DNA from 4 places in the Paenibacillus sp. FSL H7-0737 genome. Region 4 is predicted to be linked to each of the others. Evidence: riboswitches for the same ligand, from Rfam matches in the RefSeq annotation. Region 4 holds a riboswitch; each other region holds the start of a gene.
The links. A riboswitch is a leader RNA that binds a small molecule or an ion and turns the genes downstream of it on or off. The one in region 4 is predicted to bind cyclic di-AMP.

Region 1 (5,000 bases), 470 kb from region 4:
CACCAGCCTCCTTGATTACAGGTGCAGATTCACCTGTAATCGCTGATTCATCTACGGAAGCCAGCCCTTCAATCACCTCACCGTCACCAGGGATGAGTTCTCCCTGACTGACAATGACGATATCTCCTTTACGCAGCTCGGAGGAAGAGACTGTCTTCACCGCTCCTCCAACCAGTTTGTTAGCTGTGATATCTTGTTTTGTTTTCTTGAGCGAATCGGCTTGGGCTTTCCCCCGGCCTTCTGCCAGTGCTTCAGCGAAGTTCGCAAACAGCACTGTAAACAGCAGAATGAACAACACTGTGATATTGAAGCCTATCGATTGCTCTGCATTAAAATATCCAGGAGCCAGCACCATGAGGAGGACAATGATCGTACCGACCTCTACCACGAACATGACGGGATTTTTGATTAGCGTTACTGGGTTAAGCTTTATAAAACTATCCTTTACAGCGCTAAGGAGTATGGGTCCCGTCAGCAGCTTTTTTCTTTTTACAGTACTCATCTTATTCTCCCTCTTCCTACCGTAAGGTTAGATATTCTGCAATGGGGCCGAGTACAATGACCGGCAGGAACGTCAACGCACCGATAATCACTACTGTACCAATCAGAATTCCCGTAAACAGTCCATTGTCTGTGCGGAACGTGCCAATCGTCTCAGGAACCGGCTTCTTCTTAAGCAGAGAACCTGCTACCGCCAGCATTGCAATGATAGAGACATAACGACCTAGCAGCATGACAATCCCGGTTGTGACATTCCAAAAAGTTGTATTGTCTGCAAGCCCTTCAAATCCTGAACCATTGTTCGCGGCAGAAGAGACATATTCATATAACACTTGGCTGAGTCCATGGAATCCAGTGTTCGTAATCGCCCCTTGCCCCAAATCGGTCAGGAACGCAGCTGCGGTTGGCACAAGGATAATGAACGGATGCACAAGGATCGCTATGGCAATCAGCTTCATCTCCTTGGCCTCTATTTTCCGTCCGAGGAACTCCGGTGTCCTGCCGACCATGAGACCGCACAGGAAGACACCCAGAATCGCATACATCAGCATATTGATCAGTCCGACACCTTTACCACCGAAGACATTGTTGAGCATCATCAGTGCAAGAGGCGTAATGCCTCCCAGCGGCGTCAGCGTATCATGCATATTGTTAACACTACCTGTCGTAGCTGCGGTTGTTACTGAAGTAAACAAGGAAGACTGCGGTATGCCGAAGCGCACCTCTTTACCTTCCATACTACCTTGTGAAGATTCTATTCCTAGTGCATTGATCGCCGGATTGCCTTTCGATTCAGCATAGAAGTTTAGGCTTAATAGCAGAACAAACAAGGTCATCATTGCGGTAAAAATTACCCAGCCCTGACGTTTGTTCTTGGCAAACAATCCGTACATATAAGGGAGCGAAGCTGGCAGCATCCACATAGAGAGAATCTCTAGCACGTTCGTAAGTGGATTAGGGTTCTCAAAAGGATGCGATGAATTGGCTCCGAAGAAGCCGCCACCATTGGTGCCCAAATGCTTGATCGATTCCAGAGAAGCTACTGGACCGATAGCAATTTGTTGCGTTTGCCCCTCTAGTGTAGTGACTTCAAGCGATGGCTTGAGTGTTTGCGGCACATGTAGTCCTACCAGTACCAATGAAACCAGCAGAGCTAGAGGAATGAATACACGAATATGTGCTTTAACGAAATCCTCGAAGAAGTTCCCGACTGATTTCCGTCCTGTGATCCCTCTGACAAAGGCAACCGCAACAGAAAATCCGCTCGCTGCAGACGTGAACATCATCATCGTGATGACAGCCATTTGTGAAAAATACGAAAGTCCCGTCTCCCCGCTGTAATGCTGCAGGTTTGTATTAGTCATAAAACTAATCACCGTATTGAACGAAAGCGTCTGTTCCATATCCGCAATTCCATTCGGATTTAGCGGTAAACCCCGCTGCAATCGAAGAAAGATATAGCTGAAAGTAACCAGTACGATATTCGTTAAAACAAAGCTGAGCGCATACTTCTTCCAGGACATACCGTCCCGTTTTTTCAGGCCGATCAGCTTAAAAATTCCTTTTTCCATACCTCCAAACCATCGATCCGTACGGTTCGGTTCATTAGAAAACACATAATATAAATACGTGCCCATCGGCTTAACCAGCAAGATGAGAATTACGATTACAGCAACAATTTGCAAAATGCCCATGAATGCCCCTCCTTAAAATTTCTCCGGATGAATCAATGCATAAACCAGATATATAAACAGCAGTAGGGTAACAGCGATTACTAGAATCACAGCTTATCCCTCCCCGTATCCTCAACTACACCTGCACACCAGCGCATAAATCCATAAAATAACCCGTAAATTACAGCTAACGAAGCCACCATATACAGATCCATCATATCTTCCGCACTCCTTCTTTTATCCTTAATGAGGTGATCTATCTACCAGAAAATCAGCATCACCGCTGTGGGAATAGATTACATAACTCGCGCCAAGTCTTTTATAGACCAATCTAGGATTTATTGAGCTTGTAATTACAAAAATCGGCTGTGTCGTCCAGGTACGGCACATCTGAATGTAACGGCAGCATAACGTAAAGCTGCTCTCGAACAGATATACCCGGCCTACCGGAAACGGCGGGCGAAACCAAGTATTCTGATGGCGGGTATCAACTAGAACGACTTGTTCAATCCCCATCTCTTCGAGTAGGGCCTTCTCAGGCAAGTTGTTGGTCAATCCGGCCATCTTAATGCCTCTGAATTTTAGAAGCTTAATAAAATGTTCGCCTGCCTTCGTTGGCGCACATACCAGTACATATTCATTCTGATCTGTCATCTCTTATTCTCCTCAAATGCTTTGCTTGTAAGATCAGAGCTTGATCACCCTGATCTTGAAAGAAAAGCTACCGCTAATGATGAATATAACGACCTCTTCGTGAGGTTTTCCATAAATGCTTTGCTTAAAAAAGCACAGCAAAAAGCCACAAAGGATTCTCCTCTGTGGCTCGCTAGCGGTCACATTGCACTCATCCTCTCTCCATACGCTTACGAGGTTAGCTGTCGGATTCGGGCGGTGAGAGTCGCCCTACCTGTATAGATGCGAGCTCACTGGCATCTTCTACAGGATTCACCCCATAACCGGCTTCCGACTCTCACATCGTCTGCCGATTGTTGGTTCCCCCGCTTTCCTTATCGGAAATTAAGCGGATCAAATATTCGATTGTTGTTGAAACAGGAGTAATCATACCCTTATGCAGGAAGTATTGTAAAACCTGATTGATGCCAAAATAATGCAAATTAAAAACTATTTTCGCATTGGATAGCGCTTACTTGATATCCAATCTCTCTATATCTCTTGTTTACTCGAGTTTCAATCCATTAGCGAAAAACGGTCATACCATGTGATTTTATTCACCACGATTAGTGAAATCACCAAAAATCGCCTATATAAGAAAGGAAACAAGAAAGCGAGATTAAGCGAGGAAGAAGCCCGATAACTCGCAATAAATACCTATTTGGTTCCCTTTTTCGTCGTAGTAGGCAGGATTTGGTTTAAATTGCGCTCAAAAGAACACTTTCTGTTTTTACAGAAACACCTTGAAAAGAGTATGATTCGGGTTGAATCTATTTCACGAAATACATTCAACGCTGAGTTCCTGCATTTGCAGGGAACGGGGGAACCATCAGGCCACATGGCCTACTTGGGGTGAATCCGAAGGAGACTGTTCAAGTCTCACATAGGTAGGGCGACTCTCACCGTCCGAATCCGACAGCTAACCTCGTAAGCGTAAAGAGAGAGACCCTTGATCCGCCACGCTTTGGCACAGGTGTGTGTATACCTGTATTCCAAAACCGCAGCAGAGGTCCTCCTCTTGCTGCGGTTTTTGCGTTACCTGAATCTATAGGGTGATAGCATGCTGGACGGGGTGAAAGGAATGAAACACTATTATTGGGGAACTCAGCAAGGGCTACTTGAGCCGATAAGTCTAAATTATGTTTGCTTTGGAGCGTTGTGGTTCGAAGAGGATCATCACAGAACTATTGTCGGCTATGCTTTTGGTCAGAAGCAGATTGAATCACTTCGCCATTTCAGCAGCCCATCTACCTGTGAATACTGTATGGACCGAACAATTATATACGAAATATATAAAAATATCCGAGAAAAGCAACAGCTGCAGGATTGGTCAGCACACCAACGTTTTCCGTGGCTCACCGCTTTTAAGGAACCGTGGAAAGAAGTTGCAGTCGGTTGGTACGTAATGAGATCCCGCAACACCTTTCCCTTACATTTATCCGTTATACGCAAACAGAAATTCCGACTATGGCTGGAGCATGCCGCAGTCTGTGAGAATGAAGCTGAAATGCTCGCCTGTATAGAGAAGGCTAACGTCATTCACCATGTAAATCTTAAGCTTTTGGAAACCTAAGGAGGAGAAACCTGTCATGGACCAGCGAAGACTATCTCGCATAGAAGTATTCGTCTTTGATTCACCAGAGCCTATTCACTATGGAATGGAGGCTGATCAAGACAGCCGTTATGGCATCCTGAAACTTACCTGTAAAGGAGGTAGTAGCTGGGGGGCATGTCTTATCTCTGCCAATACCAAAACCTTCGACCTTATTAAATGGAGTTCTTTTCTCAGAATGATATACCATTGCCGGCTAGAGGAAGCGATAGATAAAGTACGTACCCATGGTTCAGAGTGGGATCAGACTCAGTTTGAGCTAGTGCAAGGTGCTTTACAGGATTTAAAAGCCAAGCTGCAGGGTAAATCCTTGGCAGGGCACATTGAGCAAGGTCGTCTGTACAGAGCTGTCGCTGGTGGGAGAGATTCCAAAGGAGGGCGGCTATATTATAAACCATCCAGTGTAGCGCTTCAAAAACATAGTTATCCAGAACCTGATACCGCCGAGCTTATCAACAAATCCATTTCTTACTTTTCTTTATTATAAGTTCATCCCATAACCCATTCTGAAAGGATCGTGTTTATCATGCCTGACCCCTTAC
Region 2 (5,000 bases), 3.2 Mb from region 4:
TGTTAGCTTCGAAAGATGCCGCAAAAAATGCAACTTCGGGAGAACCAGTAGCATTCAATTACAGTGAGCTACCTAGAGTCGGTAAAGAGGATGCACCTGTTAAAATTGTTGAATTTGGAGACTTGAAATGTCCAGCGTGTTCCCAGTTTGCAACTTCAGTTAAACCGAAAATTGTTCAAGATTTTGTCAACGAGGGAAAAGCAGCGCTCTACTTTGTAAATATGGCTTTCGTTGGTCCAGACTCTGAAACTGCCTCACTTGCTGCATTATCTGTTTACCATCAGAATCATGATGAATTCTGGAAGTTCTATGATGCTGTATATGCTCAGCAAGGTGATGAGAGCGAAGAATGGGCGACTGAAGATTTCTTAGTAAGCCTTGCGGAGAAAGAGAAGTTAGCTATCGATTACGAACTGCTTCGTAAAGATATTAAAGATCGTACGTATGCAGATGAGCTGAATAAGGGTATGCAGTTAGCTAGTGAAGCTGGGGTGACGACTACACCATCCCTTTATATCAATGGAGTAATGACTGCGGATCCATTTAACATTGAAGCGATTTCAACTGAAATTAACGACGCCGCAAAAGCTGTGGAGGCAAAGTGACAAAGTTCCTATCTTTTTGCAAGCGTAACTGCCTGTATCTGGCCTGGTTCGTCTCTTTAGTTGCTGTTGCTGGTAGCTTGTATCTGAGCGAAGTATTGAAATATGAACCTTGTAAGCTTTGCTGGTTTCAGCGAATTTTTATGTATCCTCAGTTATTCCTCTTGGGAATTGCAACCTTTCGAGGGGATAAAAGGATTATCCCATATGTACTTCCACTAAGCTTAATTGGTGGCAGTATCTCGATCTATCATTATGCGGAGCAGAAGATTCCTGCGTTAAGTAAAGTGCTTCCTTGTACAATTGGTGTTCCTTGTAATAAGGATTACTTGAACTTTTTTGGATTCATTACGATTCCTTTCCTTGCATTAATCGCTTTTGCTTTAATTAGCATTTTGCTTTGGTACGGACGCAAGGAAGAAGAAGTGATGGAGTTAGATACAGAGGAAAGTTTAGGATTTTGATTTTTTAATTTTAAAGGATCCGAAAAAATGTGAAAAGTGATTAAAAACACGATCCAGAGGGATAATTGAAGAGAATGAAAGAGAGCATCCAATAAGACGCTGTATTTGCGCTTACTGGATGTTTTTTCATTCTTTTTTCATTTTTTTCAACGCTTTACTGTATACACTTTGTAGACTAATATTAGACCTTGTGAGAAGTTGAATATGCGCTGAATTTTCTTAGGAAAAACGGGGGAACCAAACTTGGCATATGTGCCAATGGGGTGAATCGGAATGGGTCGATTAGACTTATACCGTAGGGCTAAACCACAGCCCGAATCCGCCAGCTAACCTCGTAAGCAAAGGTGGGATAATGACCATGCATAGCATGCGGATCATTTCCGTATGCTATTTTTAGTGTCTGCATTTATGAAATCCACCAATGAAAACAGCGCGCGGAAATTCCGTTTCAGCTCCCAAAGAAAGGAACTGTATCCACCATGGTAAGCAAGGTAAAACGACTATTGATCGGGCGTCCGATGAAGTCGAACGAACTCGATCATGAAAAGTTATCCAAGGTTAAAGCACTGGCTGTCCTGTCTTCTGATGCGCTCTCGTCTGTAGCCTACGGAACGGAACAAATTTTGATTGTACTGGTGGCTGCGGGGTTTACTGCCATCTGGTATTCCCTGCCAATTGCATTAGCCGTATTGGGCCTGCTGGCCATCCTGATTTTATCCTATCGGCAGACGATTTACGCTTATCCTCAGGGAGGCGGAGCTTACATCGTTGCCAAGAGTAATCTTGGTGTTCCGACAGGGCTCTTAGCAGGAGGGTCTTTGTTAGTGGATTACATTCTGACCGTAGCTGTTAGTGCGTCGGCAGGGACGGATGCGATCACATCGGCTTTTCCAAGTCTTCATAATCACACCGTTCTTATTGCAGTATCAGTTATTATTTTACTTACTTTGATTAATCTTCGCGGAGTTACAGAATCAGCTTCATTCATCGCAATCCCAGTGTATTTGTTTGTGGTGTCGATTGTAGTCTTGATTATCTCCGGTGTTATTAAATATGCAGCAGGTGGCGTGCATGCGAATGTCCCTGAAATTGGCTCTGCTGTTTCTAATGTTAGTTTGTTTCTACTATTAAAAGCCTTCAGTTCTGGCTGTTCGGCACTTACGGGTGTAGAGGCTGTATCTAATGCCATTCCAAACTTTAAAGCACCTGCTGAAAAGAACGCAGCCAAGACCTTAATGGTCATGGGGGTTATACTTGGATTTATGTTTACAGGTATCACACTACTGGCGTATTGGTACGGCATAGTGCCTGATGAAAAGGCAACGGTTGTTTCTCAGATCGCTGAATCGACCTTTGGCCGCGGAACCTTATATTTTTTCATTCAAGGTATTACAGCAGTAATTTTGTTCTTGGCAGCTAATACAGCTTACTCAGCGTTCCCGCTGCTCGCATTTATGTTTGCAAAAGATAAATATATGCCACATGCTTTTATGGTTCGTGGTGACCGTCTAGGTTTCTCTAATGGTATTATTTTTCTAGGTGTTCTGTCTGCTGTGCTTGTAGCTGCATTCCACGGAAATACAGAAAGCTTGATTCCACTTTATGCGGTTGGTGTATTCATTCCTTTCACATTGTCACAGCTAGGAATGATGGTTCATTGGTTTAAAACAAAACCAGCGGGATGGAAAAAAAGATTTGTTGTAAATACCATCGGTATGCTGACTACATTGACGATTACGCTTATTTTTATCATCACTAAATTCTCAAGCGTATGGATGGCTTTCATTTTCTTACCTGCTGTAATGTTCGTGTTCCACCGGATTCACAAGCACTATTTGAACACTGCAGATCAGCTTCGTATATGCCCGAGTACAGATAAACCTTTGATTAAGGGCAGTACAGTTGTTGTTCCTGTTGCGGGTGTAACACGTGCTGTACTACATTCCATCAGCTATGCCAAGTCTCTAACGGATAATGTTGTAGCCGTGTATGTTGGCTTTGATGAAGAGGACATTCAAAAAATGGAGCAACGGTGGGAGGAATGGAATCCGGGTGTACGCCTGATTGTACTTCGTTCTAGATATCGCAGTATTATTCGTCCGTTAGTGAAATTTATTGATACAGTGGAGTGGAAGACCGCAGCGACGGATCATATCACGATTCTGATTCCACAGTTTATAACTAAGCATTGGTGGCAAGCTGTACTTCATAATCAGACCAGCTTTTTAATCCGTTCGTATCTAATGAATTCAAAAGATGTTGTAGTTGCGACTGTCCCATATCATTTGAATAAATAATGGATCATTGAGGAGAGGCTATATCCGGAACGTTCGGAATATAGCCTTTTTTTGTATTTTTAAGAAGGAAATTATTGCAAATCCACAAAATTTAAAATTTATGTGTTGACATAGAGAATGAGAATCAATATCATTTAAAAGTGAGACTGAGGTAGTCAATACCTTTGAATAACATAGGATGCACACACTAGGAGGGTATTTAATGTTTTTGTTTAACAGAAAAAGATTTGGAAGCATGAAATTAACGATGGTCGGATTAATGGTGATGGTGCTATTCTTATCCGCTTGCGGTAATAATAATCCCGGTAACGCTTCAAACGCAGGAACAGACAAAGCGACGGCACCTACTGCTGAAGCTACAGAAGCTCCTGCAGCCCCTAAGACGTTAACGGATGCAATGGGACATGAAGTAACGATTCCAGCTAATCCTGGGCGTGTACTGGGTTCTTATTTGGAGGATGCTTTGGTAACTCTAGGTGTGACTCCAGTAGCGCAATGGTCAGTGACTAATGGTATTCAAGATTATCTGTCCACTGAATTGAAGGATGTTCCTACGATCAGCTACGATCTTCCGCTCGAGGCAGTAACCAGCTTCGCTCCGGATCTTATCCTCATCCCATCGGAGTCATCTGTACAGAATGGTATCTATGACCAACTGAATAAGATTGCACCGACTTATGTGATTGGGGATAAGCTAAATCAAGATTGGCGTAAATCGCTACTCAAGATTGGTGAAATTCTGAACAAGACTCCTGAAGCAGAGAAAGCCATTAAAGATTATGAAGACAAGGCGGCTGCAGCGAAAGAAAAGCTTAAAGGAGCTATTGGAGAAGAGTCCGTGGCGATTTTATGGTTGGTACAAAAGAACTTCTATATTGTAGACGAAACTCGCAGCAGTGGTGCTGTATTATATACAGACCTTGGTGTAAAGCTGCCTAACTTAGTAACAGAAATTCCTGTTGGTACAAGAGCTACTTGGAATCCAATTTCGCTAGAGAAGCTTTCTGAGCTGACAGCAGATCATATTATCCTTGTAAATAGTGATAAGACTGAGGGTTCGGAGATTCTGGACAGTGCAATTTGGAAAGGCATCCCGGCTGTAAAAGCTGGCAATGTGCATGAAATGAGCTCAACAAGCAGTTGGCTATACAGTGGTGCGAACGCTGGTGGCAAAATTATTGATGATGTGTTAAAAAGTTTTGTGAAATAAAAAGTCGTAATTCACCATGAATGAGACTGATCATTTGGGTGGGGAAGGGCGTGCAGATCAAGTATCTTAAGATGCTTAGATCTGCACCATTTTTTTATAAACCATTCCTGTATTACTGAAAAATAACTCCTACAATTGTACAACCTAATTTTTTTTGCGATAATGAGAATGATTGTTGTTATCATATAGAACATTGTAACTATCGATTAAGGAGACGACTCATGGTTTCACCCTCAGATTTCGCACATCGTAATAAAAATGATACACAAAAAGCTATACATACCCGACCGGCAGCTGCAATGGGTATTCTAGTGATTGGACTCGCTGCCATTGCCTTTGGACTGGCACTTTCGGTCTCAGTGGGTGCGGCAGATATCAAGCTAGCTACGGTATGGGAAGCAATATTTCATTTCAATCCAGATGTACA
Region 3 (5,000 bases), 1.1 Mb from region 4:
AATGAACTGTGAACCCGTCCTTATATCGATTAAGGGCGGGTTATTTATACGTTGATAGATTAGTAGAATAGATCTCAAAGGGCGGATTAAAGTGAGCGTGACAATTAGAAGGATTCTGGAAGATTTAATAGGAGCCATGGAACAGATAGATGGGACTGTGGATACTCTTAAGCCGGGGAATCCAGAAATGGTGATTACAGGGATGGTTACGGCATTTTGCGCTACGCAATATGTTGTGGAGCGAGCGGTTGCTATGAACGCCAATTTGTTGATCACACATGAAGGTGTGTTTTACAGTCATCATGAGACGAGTGAGTGGTTAGAGGATGACCCTATTTATCTTGCGAAACTGAGTTTAATCGAGCGTTCTGAACTGGCTATTTTTCGTTATCATGATTATTGGCATAGGCATCAACCAGACGGGATCATGGTGGGCTTGCTACGAGAGCTTGAATGGTCAGCCTATGTGGTTGAGCAGCAATCCACTGCTACAATCCTATCGATTCCAGCTATGACGGTAAGTGAAGCGGCACAGTATATAAAAATAAAGCTAGGTATCTCCTATTTACGTGCTGCCGGAGACGTATCCCAGATATGCAGACATGTGGGGATATTAGTAGGTTACAGAGGAGGTGGGACGATGGCTATTCCTCTTTTTAATCAGCACAATCTTGATTTAATTATTGCTGGCGAGGGCCCCGAATGGGAAACTCCAGAATATGTGAGGGATGCTGTCCACCAAGGCAGATCAAAAGCGCTGATTATGTTAGGTCATGCGGAAAGTGAAGCTCCAGGAATGAAATATTTAGCTGAAGTTCTGGCACAGAAATACCCAATGATTCCTACTTATTTTATTGCTGAACAACCGGTCTATCAGCTGGTTTAATTCGTATAAACCGAAATGAAGAATAAATTTGCATATTATGGAGAAAATGATTGGAAACCAGGTCACTGAGAAAGGAGTGTTTCAATGGAAATTCCTTTGGAGGCTGATGAAGTGTTAAGTCGTATCAAAAAGCTTCAAACCGATGGAAGCTCGATCAGCAAAAAACAAGTGAAGCAAAGCGATCCTGATCTTATGAGAAGTGCGCTGTTCTTTTTTCCGAGCTGGGAGCATGCATTGAAAAACGCCGATCTGTTGTAGCCATATGATTGTATAACGAAGCCGAGTGGTTCAGGGATTGATCTCTGATGGCCGCTCGGCTTTTTTTAGATATATTGAGTAAACAAGAGCAAAAGAAAGAGAAAACGAAGTGTATGCTCAATATGAAATGAAAAGCATGGCTTTCAACATTATTTTGCCCACGGCTCAACTTTACAAGAAACCTTACACGGAGTATGATTCATCACATAACTGACAATTACATAAGAAGTCCGCTTAATTTCCGTTAAGGAAAGCGGGGGAACCAACAACTGGGAACCAGTGTAACAATCGGTACTAGTTATGGGGTGAATCCTGTTCCAGGTGCATAAATGCATCCATGCAGGTAGGGCAACTCTCACTGCCCGAATCCGACAGCTAACCTCGTAAGCGTATGGAGAGAGGATGAATGGCGTATTTGATGATGAATAGCCACAGAGAATCCCTCTGTGGTTTTTTGCTGCGTTAAAAAGCAGATATAGTTGTAGAACCTATCTATGAAAGAGGTGTTAACTTTGCCTATTGCTAAACTGAATGGAACTTCGCTCTATTACGAAATCAATGGAACAGGGGCTCCGGTTGTGTTTATCCATGGACATGGATTAACACATAGTATGTTCAAGCCACAATTGGAGTATTTTTCTGATAAATATAAAGTGATTCTGTGTGATTTACGGGGGAATGGCAAATCAGGTGAATTACTGCAGGCCCCAAACGAGATTATTGAAACCCAATGTCTAGATATAATTATGCTATTGAATGATTTGGGTATTCGTGAGGCTGTTTTTGTTGGGAGTGCCTATGGGGGGCTCGTCGTTCAGCATATTGCGAAACAATATCCAGAGCGAGTAAAAGCGATTGTTGTCGCGGATAGCTTTTGTAGAAGTCAGGCGTCAACGATAATCGGTAAAATCCAGCTTATGGCTGCTTATTGTAGCTGGTTAATGTATTACGCTCCAAGTGAGCTTGTACTGCCTTCGATTCGTATGATGTACCGGGAACGCTGGAATCTGGCTTATAACGAGATTAGAAGAGGACTTCTCGATAAACGTCCACGGGAATTGTATCGGCAAAGGCTGGCTACGAGCCATGTGGATTACACTAGATGCTTAAAGTCTTTTAAGCGTCCCGCCTTATGTATTGTAGGTGACTTTAGTGAATTTGGAGTTAATTGTATGAAGGATATGGTGTCTCAGCTGCCACATGCTCAGTTAGTGATTATCCCTAACGCATTAGATCCTAGTAATCTGTGTCAGCCGGAGAAATTTAATGCTATACTTCAGCGGTTTTTGGAGAAACAGCAGGAAACTCAGCAGATTAGTTAATCTTAATGGTAAGTGAGAAATGAGAGGCGTCCCATAGCCGGGGAGTATGTACTGGCTACGGGGCGTTCTTCTGTATGTCTGTATTTTGTACAATGCTGTCTACTGATGTAAGATTAAAGTTATTCGATACTAACTATCTAAAGGAGCTGAGTCATGATGTCTCAAGCCGAAACCATAAAATTGACCTCATTATCTTCAAAAGGGGGCTGCGGCTGCAAAATCGGTCCCGCCGATCTCATGCAGGTTATTCGCAGTCTACCACCAACCGTTCCTAATCCGGATCTACTTGTGGGTCTGGATACCAGTGATGACGCTGGGGTATATCGATTAAGTGATGATCTGGCGTTAGTGCAAACTGTTGATTTTTTCACGCCGATCGTGGACGACCCTTATTCCTTTGGGCAAATTGCAGCAGCTAATGCGTTAAGTGATATTTATGCTATGGGCGGTAAGCCGCTTACGGTGCTTAATATTGTGGCCTTCCCTATTTCTGTTCTGGACAAAAGCATTCTCGGTGACATTTTGCGCGGTGCAGCAGATAAAGTGCAGGAAGCAGGAGCAACGCTTGTGGGCGGACATTCCATCGACGATAAAGAGCCTAAATTTGGATTGGCCGTTACGGGCCTTGTGCATCCGGACAAAGTAAGAACGAATGCAGGTGCGCAGGTAGGAGACAAGCTGATTTTGACCAAACCTATCGGTGTGGGCATCTTAACGACTTCTATTAAAAAGGATCAGCTATCCCCAGAAGAAACTACACGCCTTACGACAGTCATGTCTACACTGAATAAAAAAGCGGCTGAAATCATGGAGCCCTATGATGTACATGCTTGTACAGATGTTACCGGATTCGGGTTGCTTGGACATGCCTCGGAAATGGCAAAGGGGAGCAACCACGGACTGATTATTCGTCAAGGCGATGTACCGATGCTGCCAAGAGTAAGAGAACTCGCGGAGCAGGGCTTTGTTCCAGGCGGCACTAAGAATAACTTTGCCCATTTGGAGGGCAGTATTCTTTATCCGGAAGAGATGGACCAATTAAGCCGCTATATTCTGTGTGATGCTGTGACTTCCGGTGGATTGCTGATCTCTGTTGCTCCTGAACAAAGTGAGGATTTGCTAAAAGAGTTAGTAGATGCAGGTGTAGAAGCAGCATTGATCGGAGAGGTAACGGAAGAACATCCGGGTCAGATTGCAGTTATAGCTGCGCAATAACGCTGGAGTTCAGCTTAGAGGCGACCTAAGAAGTTAGCCACCAGAGGAGAGAGCGCATTGTTTCAGGATATTACATTGGAAGAACTAAGAGTGTTAAAGAATAAGAAGCAGATCACCGTTATCGACGTTCGATCTCCTTCTGAATATAAAGATGCAACGCTGCCGGATAGCTTGAATATTCCCTTTTTTGACGATGAGGAACGGGCTGAAGTAGGTACGTTGTATAAACAGAAAAGTGTGCAGGCTGCGAAAGAACGCGGTTTGGAGATTGCTGCTGCGAAGCTACCTACCTTTGTCAAAGAATTTGCTGCGATTCAAGGGGACAAGGCTGTATTCTGCTGGAGGGGAGGTATGCGCAGCCGTACAACTGCGACCGTACTTTCTTTAATGGATATTCACGCTTACCGATTGATTGGCGGCTATAAAGCTTACCGTAAATGGGTACTCGATGAACTGGAGTCCTATGAATTCAAGGCGAAGCCTTATGTCATTCATGGAAATACGGGTACAGGTAAAACAAACCTGCTGCACCGCCTGAAGGCACAGAGCTATCCTGTTTTGGATTTGGAAGGAATGGCAGGTCACCGCGGTTCTATCTTTGGCGAGATCGGACTTCATGCAAACAATCAAAAAACGTTCGATAGTCTTCTTATGGAGGAATTAATTAAGCTTGGGGATGCTCCTTATGTACTGTTTGAAGCGGAGAGCAAAAAGATTGGGAAGGTCGTAATGCCCCCATTCATGGCCGAGCAGAAAGAGATCGGAACACAGATTTGGATTGAGATGCCACTACAAGCCAGAGTGCAGCAAATCCTTGAGGATTATCGACCAGAAGAATATAAAGAACAGTGCATTTCAGCATTTCGAAGTATCAAATCGCGAATTCATATCCCCATTGCGGCGGAAATCGAGCGGTGCTTGCAAGCTGATATGTTCGGAGAGGCTGTTGCGCTGCTGTTAGAATACTACTATGATCCTAAATACGATTATACGTCTACTCAGTATGAAGGCATTGAGAGAGTTACCTTTAAGGTGAACAATTTGGATGAGGCTGAGGTTGCGGTGATCTCTTTTTTAAGTAATCAGAAGGTATAAGCTTTAGGTATCGTAAAGTATGAGGGGTTTAGAGGAGGCTCGGCTTAACAAATGATCTATTTAGACTATAACGCTACAACACCTGTAGATAAGGAAGTAGCAGAGGTTATGATTCCTTATCTTTATGGTCATTTTGGCAATCCTTCAAGCAGTCATTCTTTGGGACAAGAAGCTAAAGTCGGAATCGAGCGTGCAAGAACACAGGTGGCTAATTTCCTGAATTG
Region 4 (5,000 bases):
CGGGTCTGGAGCGGTGAAGGAGCAGAGACTACCTTCCAATTGTTAAGCGATAAGTTTCTTCTCTCTGCTGAGGTTGATCCTGAGCATACCATTCTGTTAGAAAACAAGCATCTTAATAACTTCAGACTGGCGGAAATAGAGCCCAAAACGCTCTCCCGCTGGACATTAAGTGTAACTAAACTAGTTGAAACCGTGCTCGGAACTCTTGTCTGGTGAGGTGAATGATTGTGAGAACATCGATAACCCGCGGCTGGCAAAGCATGAAGGAGCAATTTTATATTCTGATTCTGCTCTTCATCTACCGACTGCTCTGGGGCTACTTTATGTACGGCTTCATCCGGTCTGCTATCGTTCCAATTCTACTGCGTTATCCAGATAAAGACGCTGGAGGCAGCGGAATGGGCAGACTACTCTATTATGTCGAAGGGCAGTTCAACTTGAACACAGATCCTGCGATACGTACTTGGTTATGGATGTTCCTAGGGCTTGTTGTCTTACGACTGCTACTCTCCCCCTTCATAAGGGCAGGATTACTGCATGAACTCCATCAGGAGCGAAAAGGAGAGCGTGGCCTGTTCTTTTTTCCAGGTATGAAGCTTTATGGATTTCCAGTGTTTATCTTCAGTCTAATCGAATGGGCGCTGGCTCTACTTCCGTTATACTGGCTTGCTCCAAAAATGTACGGGCTATTCTTGTCCTCCTTTCTGAACTACTCTTTGTTACTTCATCTAGTTCCATACGTATTGGCATGGCTTATATACATCTTTATCGTGCGCCTGTTCCTTCTATATATGCAGTTTGGGTATACCAGCGGCACGGGGATGTTCTCCTCCTTATTCATTTGCTTGAAGTCGCTGATTCCGGCAATAGGAATTTCAATCATACTTGGTGCAGCAGGCCTGATCCTTTTGCTAGTGTGCGGAATAACGGGCATCTTCTGTCCTGGCCTACCAGCACTTCTTATTCGTCAACTTTCATCACTGCCCTCAACACTCTTCAAAATGTGGGGAATTTCAGCTCAATATCATCTATGGCACAGTAAAGCATTTCCACAATAATTTGAAGCATTACAGAACATAATATAAGAGTCCCGGTTCCTGAATCAGGAGCTGGGACTCTTTCGCGTTATAGACAAATTATGAGGATTTGCAAAATCGTAAAGACTTTGTTACAATAAGTCCTGTTCCATTGGTAACAAGTTTGTAATCATTTGAAACGATTTCTACATAACTTCATGTATTTGTCGTAGTCATGTCGATAAGTCACTATCTGGTGCATAAAACGCCGAATTCCTTGCACCGGGAAGTGGGGGAACCATATTTTGGGTGAATTGATCTCGCTTTGCAGTGATCATAGGGGAACCTTCTACCGAATCCTTAAGCTAACCTCACAGGCATTGGAAGGGGTACAATTTTTTTGAAGAATTTAAGAAAAGCATGCGTCGCTGCGGCGCTAGGACTTGTGATGGCGTTCTCTATTGGTGGAGGAAGTGCCTTTGCAGATTCTAAGATGGACAGTGTTATTTCAAAGACAATTGGAGTTGCCTATAAAACCGGAGGCACTAGCACTGCCGGGTTTGACTGTTCTGGATTTACTACGTATGTATTCAAGAAGGTGGGTCTTTCTTTGCCCCGTACTTCAAAAGCTCAATATAATGTCGGAACTCCTGTAGCTAAAAGTAAATTACGTTCAGGTGACCTAGTTTTCTTTAACACATTGGGCAACGGCGTATCCCATGTCGGCATTTATGTTGGAAACGGAAAATTCGCACAATCATCATCTTCATATGGCGTGACCATCACTTCACTTAGCCAATCCTACTGGGCCAATCGCTACGTTGGTGCTAAAAGAGTAATGAGTACTTCCTCATATCAAGCTATAGCCTACGATTAATACTTCCCCACAACTATAACCTCACAATTACATTATATAGACCTGGGTTTGATTATTGACTTAATCGAATCCAGGTTTTCTTTTGCCTTATTATATTCTTTACACCTCTTGAACGGACTTTAAACACTTTTATTTGATAAAAATTTCAATAAATATAAAAATTAGTTTAATATTATCGCTTACATATGCATTTTGTCTTTAAAAAAACGAATTTTTCTGCATGATTATGTTAAAAACGATTGCCAAGCGGCACTCTGTTTGTTACAATAACTGCAGTAAGATTTTAGTAACATTTTTGTAATCATTAAGTTGTTATTTACAAAGGTTTTGTCATGTATTGATTACAAGCTATTCCTAATCAACAGTATCAGCCGAGTTTCCTAACTATTAGGAAAACGGGGGAACCAACTTTGGGTGAATTGACCTCCATTTTTAGAGGGGTCATAGGGGACCTTCAACCGAACCCTTAAGCTAACCTCGTAGGCATCCGGAAGGGGTATAAACTTTTGAAGAAGAAGCTAGCAGCAGCAGTACTTAGCTTTTCCATTATTTTCACCATCGGAGCAGGAAGCGCTTTCGCGGATTCCAAAATGGATAAAGTGATCGACAAGACCATCGGAACTAAGTACGTATCCGGCGGCATCTCCACAAATGGATTTGATTGCTCCGGATTTACAATGTATGTATTTGATAAAATTGGTATAAACCTACCACACCAATCAGGTTCCCAGTATCAAATGGGTACTGCTATCTCCCAAGATGATTTAAGATCTGGAGATCTTGTATTCTTCAATACAAGTGGTAAGGGTGTCTCCCATGTCGGTATTTATGTCGGTGAAGGCAAGTTTGCACACGCATCTTCCTCACGCGGTGTAACGATTAGCTCCCTGAGTGATAGCTACTACGTGAAACGCTACATCGGTGCTAAACGAATTATGAGCACAGATGCTTATCATTCTGTTGCTTCTGAGACAGAAGATAATGATGATGTTCAATAAGTAAATCGTACATAGGCTCTTTTCCAAGATGTTGATTCTTGGGGAGGAGCTTGTTTTTTGTCTTATTTAGTATTTACCCCTCTCAGAATTTGTAAAACAATAATCCTCATAAATTTCTGAGTCGACCATGCCTTTTTTTGTATATAATTAGTTACAAGCATAAACGCCTTCGATGTCCTTATAAGGACCATAAGTATTTTAAGCTAGAAATATAAGACATTTAAAGCTCGCCCGTGAAAGGAGGTCCTTTGACCTTATGATAAATCCTTCTGTTACTTTTCATGTAGCGCCTATGGAGACCAGTCACGCGGAAGAGATTTGCAACTGGGATTACACTGCCCCTTATAATATTTACGGCTGGATGCCGTGGGAGCAAATGCAGGCTCTTGGAATCGAGTTCGGTGACCCTCAGCTACGGAATGAGCAATATATCTCCATACTAAATGGGCAAGGGATTTTGTGTGGATTCGCGCAGTTGTTTCCAATGGAAGGTGTTGTTCGCTTGGGGATTGGTATGCGCCCTGATCTATGCGGTCAAGGTCTAGGAAAAATATTCATGGATGCAATTGTGCAAGCAGCCTTGTTTCGTTATCCTGAGCGTGAGATTGATCTAGAGGTATTGACCTGGAACCAGCGGGCGATCCGAACTTACCAAAAGTGTGGATTTACGATTACCGATACGTATGAACGCCTAACCCCCACAGGAAACAAACCTTTTTATTGCATGGTCTATGATAAATAATATTAAATTCCATATTTTTCAATGATTTGATGGCATTATCGTTCATTTTTTTGTCACAAACCCTATGATAACGCTTCACCTTGAGCTATAATGTAGGGAGCAGCTTACATAGAAGGGACGAACTGGGATGCAGAAATGGATCATGAGCGGTTTGTTTTTTGCCGCCTGTGCCTTTGCGGTAGTACTTATGTTTACACTTCCAGGTAAAGAAGAGGTAGCTGAACAGAATAAGCCGACGATGCCGGAAGTCCAATTGGATGCGGCAAAGGCCGAAGCAACCGTGAAAGCCAGCTGTATCACCTGTCACGGCGATCAGCTTCAAGGTGGAGTTGGACCCAGTCTTCAAAATGAAGGCGGTCAGCATGATGCTGAAGAAATCTACAGTATAGTCACTAAAGGACGCGGTCAAATGCCTTCCTTTAAAGAAAAGCTAGCCCCTGAGGAGATTGCAAACGTCGCCCTCTGGCTCTCAGAGAAAAAGTAACAGTAACTACTACCTAAGCAACTAAAAACGCCCGTGCCAGAAGATAGTTCACTATCTGCGCACGGGCGTTTATTTATGAGTTTGGGTGACACTAACGATTTTTCTCAAAGGCTTCATTAAATTCATGTGCCTCTCGAATATCTAGAGCTGTAATACCGTCTTCCTCATTTGATTTCAGTCGTAAAGTCACTGTCTTATAATCAATCGTAATATGTGGATGGTGATCAAAGGCTTCTGAAATGGTGGCTACTTCATCAACGAAAGCAATACCCTTCATATATTGGCTGAACATATATTTTCGCACCATGGTATTCTCTTCCAGCTTCCAACCTTCCAGCTTGCTGATCTGCTCACGCAGTTCTTCTTCCGTAAATAACAATTCGTTTCCTCCCTTACTAAAAATTGCAGTAAAATCCGCAGGTCCCTTTACTCGTCATATTCGTTAAACAAAACATCCCTTAGCTTCTGAGGTCCAAGGGATGTGCCAGGATAAAGGCAATATTTTCGATTAAATGTATTCAAGAATCCCAGCGATTATAACTCGGCTACACCAATTTTAACACGGGCTACTAACTACGGGCAAATTACGCCCCGCCGCCCCCTCTTCTTAAATCAAAACAACAGAGGCTAAATCCTCTTCTCCGACTAAAATATTAATGCGGTGCGTGTCCTTATCGTAGATGATAACGCCGCTCCCCACCTCAATCATAGGTTCATTACCCAGCGCGAAGAAAAGATCCTCAGCCAGTGCCTCCCATACCTCCATCTTGGATTCCTGCGGCAATTCTTGCCACTCTTCTGGATCCATTTCAAAAAATAAGTACCCATCGGAAATTCTTCCGACAGCCTCAGTCAAATCCGTTAGGATTTCACCGTAATCTCT

Region 1: linked by a shared signal. The riboswitch ahead of H70737_RS02650 (hypothetical protein) and the one ahead of H70737_RS00580 (C40 family peptidase) in region 4 are both predicted to bind cyclic di-AMP.
Region 2: linked by a shared signal. The riboswitch ahead of H70737_RS15725 (APC family permease) and the one ahead of H70737_RS00580 (C40 family peptidase) in region 4 are both predicted to bind cyclic di-AMP.
Region 3: linked by a shared signal. The riboswitch ahead of H70737_RS25095 (alpha/beta fold hydrolase) and the one ahead of H70737_RS00580 (C40 family peptidase) in region 4 are both predicted to bind cyclic di-AMP.

The regions. Positions count from the first base shown of each region.
Region 1 covers NZ_CP009279.1:587,223-592,222, reverse strand. Annotated here, with positions in the region: gene kdpB (potassium-transporting ATPase subunit KdpB) at 1-502, opposite strand, end outside; gene kdpA (potassium-transporting ATPase subunit KdpA) at 519-2,195, opposite strand; gene kdpF (K(+)-transporting ATPase subunit F) at 2,208-2,285, opposite strand; gene H70737_RS02650 (hypothetical protein) at 2,418-2,828, opposite strand; cyclic di-AMP (ydaO/yuaA leader) riboswitch at 3,019-3,208, opposite strand; cyclic di-AMP (ydaO/yuaA leader) riboswitch at 3,629-3,794, shown strand; gene H70737_RS02645 (hypothetical protein) at 3,928-4,419, shown strand; gene H70737_RS29625 (hypothetical protein) at 4,436-4,945, shown strand; gene H70737_RS02635 (hypothetical protein) at 4,985-5,000, shown strand, end outside.
Region 2 covers NZ_CP009279.1:3,650,927-3,655,926, reverse strand. Annotated here, with positions in the region: gene H70737_RS15735 (DsbA family protein) at 1-605, shown strand, start outside; gene H70737_RS15730 (disulfide oxidoreductase) at 602-1,066, shown strand; cyclic di-AMP (ydaO/yuaA leader) riboswitch at 1,264-1,422, shown strand; gene H70737_RS15725 (APC family permease) at 1,546-3,363, shown strand; gene H70737_RS15720 (ABC transporter substrate-binding protein) at 3,566-4,573, shown strand; gene H70737_RS15715 (FecCD family ABC transporter permease) at 4,795-5,000, shown strand, end outside.
Region 3 covers NZ_CP009279.1:5,756,649-5,761,648, reverse strand. Annotated here, with positions in the region: gene H70737_RS25100 (Nif3-like dinuclear metal center hexameric protein) at 92-886, shown strand; gene H70737_RS31125 (hypothetical protein) at 971-1,144, shown strand; cyclic di-AMP (ydaO/yuaA leader) riboswitch at 1,366-1,550, shown strand; gene H70737_RS25095 (alpha/beta fold hydrolase) at 1,657-2,466, shown strand; gene selD (selenide, water dikinase SelD) at 2,623-3,681, shown strand; gene mnmH (tRNA 2-selenouridine(34) synthase MnmH) at 3,739-4,776, shown strand; gene H70737_RS25080 (cysteine desulfurase family protein) at 4,828-5,000, shown strand, end outside.
Region 4 covers NZ_CP009279.1:120,104-125,103, reverse strand. Annotated here, with positions in the region: gene H70737_RS00595 (M1 family metallopeptidase) at 1-216, shown strand, start outside; gene H70737_RS30920 (hypothetical protein) at 228-1,058, shown strand; cyclic di-AMP (ydaO/yuaA leader) riboswitch at 1,273-1,411, shown strand; gene H70737_RS00585 (C40 family peptidase) at 1,465-1,893, shown strand; cyclic di-AMP (ydaO/yuaA leader) riboswitch at 2,253-2,394, shown strand; gene H70737_RS00580 (C40 family peptidase) at 2,400-2,891, shown strand; gene H70737_RS00575 (GNAT family N-acetyltransferase) at 3,148-3,633, shown strand; gene H70737_RS00570 (c-type cytochrome) at 3,761-4,117, shown strand; gene H70737_RS00565 (4a-hydroxytetrahydrobiopterin dehydratase) at 4,209-4,496, opposite strand; gene H70737_RS00560 (hypothetical protein) at 4,725-5,000, opposite strand, start outside.